One region of the Enterococcus faecium genome, then DNA from elsewhere that is predicted to be linked to it. Evidence: a T-box and tRNA genes for the amino acid it is inferred to sense, from the RefSeq annotation. Region 1 holds a T-box; the other holds one or more tRNA genes.

The links. A T-box is a leader RNA that pairs with one kind of tRNA and senses whether it is charged. The one in region 1 lies ahead of serS (serine--tRNA ligase), so its partner is inferred to be a tRNA-Ser.
Region 2: it encodes a tRNA-Ser, which carries the amino acid that the T-box ahead of serS (serine--tRNA ligase) is inferred to sense. The anticodon was not compared.

What each region holds. Positions count from the first base shown of each region.
Region 1 is NZ_CP118955.1:2,512,583-2,516,015, reverse strand. Features, by position in the region: gene serS (serine--tRNA ligase) at 661-1,932, opposite strand; T-box leader at 1,982-2,187, opposite strand; gene PYW34_RS12190 (sensor histidine kinase) at 2,226-3,433, opposite strand, start outside; gene PYW34_RS12185 (response regulator transcription factor) at 3,421-3,433, opposite strand, start outside.
Region 2 is NZ_CP118955.1:948,497-951,929, reverse strand. Features, by position in the region: gene asnB (asparagine synthase (glutamine-hydrolyzing)) at 1-316, opposite strand, end outside; partial or broken gene bsh (choloylglycine hydrolase) at 641-1,615, opposite strand; tRNA gene PYW34_RS04525 (tRNA-Ser) at 1,954-2,041, opposite strand; gene PYW34_RS04520 (TetR/AcrR family transcriptional regulator) at 2,186-2,752, opposite strand; gene PYW34_RS04515 (DUF1576 domain-containing protein) at 3,008-3,433, shown strand, end outside.

The sequences.
Region 1 (3,433 bases):
AGAGCGTGGGACAAAAGTAAAGAACACTTTTGTCTCACGCTCTAAACACGTATAAACGGCGGAAGTAGAAGCAACTCCTTCGGAAATAAGAAGAAATTCACAAAAATTTGAAAAGCAATTTTCGTGAATTTCTTCTTATTTCTTGGAGTTAAACGCTTCTGTCCCAGCCTCTTTTTGAATAAACAGTGTTCCCTTGCCACCTCCGAATCACAAGTACAACATTCATAAAATATGAAGAGCTGTTTTTTGAATTTGTCCTTGTAACTCGGAGCTGGGGGGTAGGCTTACGACCTCTCCACTAAACGGTGTTCAATCAGCTGACCCTCGGTATTAGTTCAACAAACGGTAAAATATGAGGGACTATTTTTCCATTTTTTTCTCTAATACTCAGGCCAGGACGCTGATTTCACAACCTCTCGATAAATGGTGTTCAATCAACTAACCCTCGGTATTAGCTCAAAAAACGGCAAAATATGAGGAGCTATTTTTCCATTTTTTTCTCTAATACTCAGGTTAATTCGCTGATTTCACAACCTCTCGATAAATGGTGTTCAAAAGCCAGTTTCTCGGTATTAAGTCCAATTTATGCAAAAATGTGGAAAGCCATTTTCACAAAATTTTTCTTAATACTCGAAACTAAGCGGCTTTTTCACAGCCTCTTTATTTAATAACTTTCAGATTCCCCATATAAGGAACGAGCGCTTCTGGAACTGTGACAGAACCATCTTCATTTTGGTAGTTTTCCAAAATGGCAGCTACTGTACGGCCAACTGCAAGTCCTGAACCATTCAGAGTATGAGTATAGTGGATTTTTCCATCATTATCGCGATAACGGATCATTGCGCGGCGTGCTTGGAAATCTTCACAGTTAGAACAAGAACTGATTTCACGATAAGTATCTTGTGCAGGTATCCATACTTCTAAGTCATAAGTTTTAGCTGCAGAAAAGCCCATGTCTCCAGTTGATAAGGCCATCACACGATAAGGCAAATGCAATTTTTTCAAGATATCTTCTGCATCAGCTGTCATTTTTTCCAATTCTTCGTAAGAATGCTCTACATCCGAAAATTTGACCATTTCTACTTTATTGAATTGGTGAAGACGAATCAGTCCTCGTGTATCCCGACCAGCACTTCCGGCTTCAGAACGAAAAGCAGGGCTTAGTGCAGTGAAATAAATAGGTAAATCTGCACCATCTAAAATTTCATCATTATAATAGTTAGTTAATGGTACTTCAGCTGTTGGGATTAATGTTAGATCAGTATTCTCCAATTGGAAAACATCTTCTTTGAATTTTGGAAATTGTCCCGTACCAAACATCGCTTTACTGTTGACGATATAAGGAGTGATCATTTCAGTATAGCCGTGTTCGTAAATATGCTGATCAAGCATGAAGTTGTAGACAGCACGTTCTAATCGAGCACCTAATCCTTTGTAATAGACAAAACGGCTACCGGCTACTTTTGCGCCACGTTCAAAATCTAAAATATCAAGATTTTCTGCAATTTCCCAGTGTGGTTTTGGTTCAAAAGCAAATGTACGTGGTTCGCTCCAACGACGGATTTCTACATTGTCCTCTTCATCTGTTCCAACTGGCACAGAATCATGGGGAAGGTTTGGCAAAGTAGTTGCAATTTGTTTCAATTTTTCATCCACTTCAGCAATTTCAGTATCCAATGCTTTGATGTTGCCACCGACTTCTTTCATTTCAGCGATTTTAGCAGAAGCATCTTCTTTTGCACGCTTCAATTGGGCGATCTCAGCAGAAACATCATTTCGATATTTTTTTAATTCTTCACTTTTGACTAGTAGCTTACGACGATTTTCATCTAGTTCCATGAATTCAGCTAATGTTTCTTTTTTTACGCCCCGAGTCATCAATTTTTCTTGTACTTCTTCAATATTTTGTCGCATCATTTTTACATCTAACATATGATTTCCTCCTTTTTGAAAATAAAAAAAGACTGATCCATCCCATTATTCTTGGGACGAATCAGTCTGAAATTCGCGGTACCACCCAAGTTCAGCGTCAGCTGCACTTGTTGAACACATAACGGCTGTTGAACCGACCTTTCTTATTTCGAAAGGGCACGTAAACGAACTGGAACTTCCAAATTATCCTTTGCTGATTTACACCTGCCATCAGCTCTCTGAAAAAGAATAAAGTGTACTGGGTTCTGTGTTTTTCATTTATTCTAATAATTGTAATAAGAATAGCGAATATTTCAGTTTTCGTCAATAACTTCCTGTGTATCAATAGGTAATTTTTCATTTTTCTTGATTGGAAGGTGCATGATGAAAGAAGTCCATTGCTTATCTGATTTTGCATAAATGTATCCGCCGTGCAAAGCCACAATGCTTTGAGCGATTGCTAAACCAAGTCCAGTTCCTCCAGTTGCTTGTGAACGAGATTCTTCTACACGATAAAAACGGTCGAATAGATTATCGATTGCCTGTTGTGGGATCATTGCTCCGTTATTTTTGACTGTTGCAACAACTTCTGAACCGATACGTTCTACTTCGATTACGATCTTCGTTGCTCCTTTTCCGTATTTCAACGCATTCGTCAAAAGATTATTGAAGACACGTACAAGTTTTTCGGTATCGCCATCCATGATAAGGGAGTCTACTTTTGATTGAACAAGTATTTGGATATTTTTTTTAGAAGCTTCCAACTCAAAATCAGCTGCTAACTGTTCGATCAACTGGATCATGTCAAAGGCAGAAAAATTCACCGGGACAGCAGGCTGGCGTACCTTAGTGTATTCAAATAAGTCGTCCACTAAAGATTTCATCTGCTTTGCTTTGATATAAGCAGTATGCGTATACTTTAAAAGATCTTCTTCTGAGTGATACTGGCCATCTTCTATCAGTCCTAGGTATCCAATGATGGACGTGAGTGGGGTACGGATATCATGACTGACATTCGTGATCAATTCATCTTTTGATTTTTCGATTTTACGTTCGTCTTCAATCGCTGCTACGGTACTATCCACCAATCCATTGATACTTGTTACCACTCGGCTTAAGTCACCACTCAGTTCAAAAGGGATACGATGATCATAATTTCCGTTTGCGATGTAGTGAAGTTCGCTGATGATATGCCGCAATTGCATTTGGCGATATCTTCGAATCAAGCGCCAATACAAAACACCAATATCTAATAGAAAGAAAAAGGGAATAATAAAATTCCGGCCGTTCCAGAACAAATCAGTGTTCAATCGTTCTGCAAAAATATTCTTTGAATCCCAAATCGCATTCGTCAAAGAAGGTGAACTGTTGATCACCGAACTGATAACAACCAGAATAGAAACATTTAATAGAAGCAAAAGGATAATCGTGATGATTCCTTCCGCTAACAATTCGCTGATTTCTTTTGAAGTCAAATTGATCCGACGGCGTTTTTCAGTTGCTCGTTTACTATCTTGCGTCA
Region 2 (3,433 bases), 970 kb from region 1:
CGTAACCATGCAAAAGGACTTCTGTATCTGCATGTGTTTGAAAAACGTGGCCAGCTGCAATCAATTCTTCTCTCAAAGGCTGGTAATTATAGATTTCGCCATTAAAAATAATGATCTTTGTCCGATCTTCATTGTAAATAGGCTGAGTACCGCCCTCTAAGTCAATAATACTTAATCTTCTGAATCCTAAAGCAACATGTTTATCGATATATTCTCCTGAACTATTAGGTCCACGGTGAACGATTCGATCCATCATTGTATTAATAATTGTTTTTTTGTTGTCCTTGTCGTTAACAAAACCTACAATACCGCACATTTAACTTTCACATCCTAATATAAAATTACTGTTTATTTCATTCATATGCATCTTATCATAGAATAAATAGCGGACGAATATTTTCTCTCTTACAGTTTCGTCACGTGAAAACAAAAGATGAAAGTTTCTGTTTTTACAGAAAATAAAGTCCCAATATCTAATTTACCATGTTTTCTTTTTTGAGGCTATCTTATTCTCTTCGTGTTAAAAAAATATTAGTGGATGCTATTTCCAAAAAAACCAGCAAAAAAAGACACGACCTAAAGATCGTGTCTAATTATGACTGTATCAGAAAATATGATACCAAACGGATCTATTCATTAATTAATTGACATAGTTTATCTGTTGCTCTTTTATGACTGGATAACTGACCAATTCATGACGATCCAAGTCTTCTTTATTCATATTTACAGCAGTAATTTGACTGTCTTCATACGTACGATAATAATAAATCCCTTTATCAACGTTACAGCAAGAAGAATAAATCGTATATTCGTATTTTCCTTCTCCAGTATCTCATACTCCTTTTTGTTGCTCGACTGAGCCTAGTATATGAAAAAATTGACTGATACTTTCAGATTCTGAATCACCTGATGCAGCATTCATTTTAGTAAATGTGGCTTTTACAAATCGAGAAACAGAAGAGAGAACTCCAGGTAAGCCCAATCCTCCCATCCCACGACTATAAACATCCAAGCTGATCTGGTTTGAAAAATGATTTTCTGGTGTTCCATTTGATAGCGAGCGATAATTGTTCAGATTAAATAATTGATAATCAAATGGTGGATTATTTGTCAACACACCGACAGGATTATCATATAAATGAAGTCCATCTTTCATACTTTCAATTACTATCGATTTTTCTTTATCAGCTAATAACCAGTGTAAAGGTGACAAGGGTAGTTTTTCACTAAAATCGATATTGACTAGATTGATAGTAGCCAATAATTCTTTAGCTTCGTCTATGGTTGAGCATTGCCCTAGTATCCATGGAATAAACTCAAATGGTGCAACGTTATCTTTTCCTTCTTGTAATTCTTTATAATCAGCATTGCCAGGAAAATTCAGTCCTGCCATACTCAATCCTTTTTCATTTGTAGCCTCATAATAGAGTGGATAGTTGGCTACCCCAGCTGCTATCCCAATCATTGCATAATGTTTATCTAAATTTTTTACCTTTCTAAAATCGAAACGATAATTTCTTGGAGTAATAGTGACTACTTCATTATAAGACATCTCATAATCAAAATTCCTTCCAAAATAATGGTCTTTCGTCGCATAAGTGATTGCGGTACACATCGTTTTCCCTCCTAAAACAAATCGTTTTTACACTTTTATCTTACATCTAGTATTTTTTTTTATCAAAAAAAAGGCCAAAGAAGATTGATTTACTAGCATTTATAAAAAATAGTACTCAGGGGGAATCAAAAAATATTGTAGGCTAAAAGTACAACAAAAATAAGGGGCTGTGACAAAAGCCTTGTCACAGCCCCTTATTCCGAACAAACGGTGTTCAAAAGCTTGCATCTGCGGTAATAAGTCCAACCAAACGAAAAAATAGGAAAAGCTATTTTTGTTTGGCCGTTCTTATTACTTGATGCAGGACAGCTTCTTTACAACCTCTAATCGTTGATATAAGGAAGGTACAGGATTTGAACCTGCGCGCCGGTATTAGCCGGTTCGCCGGATTTCGAGTCCGGTGCATTACCACTCTGCCAACCTTCCGTAAGTACTATTTTTAAACTTTTTCCACGAAATGTCAAGCCTATTTCTAATAGATAAATAACAGAAATCGCTTTTTTTAGCAAAAAAGTCCATTGACAGTTTGCAGCCAACGGACTTACCGATCAAATTCATACAGATAGAACACTATCTGATTATTTCAGGATTATCTAATGCTAAAATCGAGTCAATTGTCCGTTTGATCAGTGCAATGATTTGTTCTTCTGTTGGATGCATGATATTTGATGACATCAATGACGCTAAGCCAGTCACTGCTACCCACGTACCAGTATGCAGAGCATCGACATATTCATCCGATAATTGATTGTATCTTTCATCTTCTTTAACTATTTCACAGAAATAATTGTATGAAAAATCATGAATTTTCTTTCCGTCCCCATGTTCATCAATGTACAATGCCATGTAAAGACTATGATGCTTTTTTGCAAAGTAGATATAGTTCAAACCGAGATCAATGATTTTATCACCAGTACGTTCAATAGGGAAAACATCTTCTTTTAGTTGTTCAAAGATAGAATCCAGCAACGTATTTTTTAAATCTTCCATGTTTTTGAATTCCAGATAAATCGGCTGTGTCGAAATCCCCATCTTTTTAGCAATATTTCTCGCAGTAAATCCTTTAAACCCTTCCTTTGCAACAACATCATAAGCAGCTTTTAGAATTTGATCCTTGGTATAGACTTTTCTTCTCATTAAAACTCCCCCACTTCTTTACTGCAGTATATGTTGTTTTATTGTACCCTATTTTTAGCATTTTTTGCAAACATTTTACTCAAAACGTTATATTTTAAATTTTTTTCTCAGTCTTCTTTAACTTTTTTTGCAAAATTAAAAAAATTTGGTTAAATTCAATGGGTTCCCTTACATTTTTAGTTTTGACCTAAATGATAGTTGACCAAATCTTTCATTTCAAGTTATAGTTAAAGAAAATGAAAAAGAAGGTGTGTAATGGAAAACGAAACTGACGTTATTTATATTCATCCTCAAAAACGAATCGTTTCACAGAAAAGAAAGTATTTTTATCTTGGTTTTACAGGTGCTTTTTTTCTTTTTATTGGCTTGCTTTCTGGTACTCCTACTGATAATTGGAGTGGATTGCTAACTATTCTTACCTCGCCAAGCAATCTTTTGACAGATTATTTTGCTTTAGGCGGTTTCGGAAGCGCATTCATAAATGTAGGGATTTTGACCTTACTTTCTGTGCTTTTAGCTTATCGGCACAAGGTGATTTTAAACGGTCCCTTATTTGCTTCGATTCTAACAGTTACCGGTTTCTCTTTTTTTGGCAAAAACCTTTATAATTCTATCTCAATCATTTTAGGTGTGTATCTATACGCTGTATTTGTCAATAAACCTTTTTCTCAGTACATCATG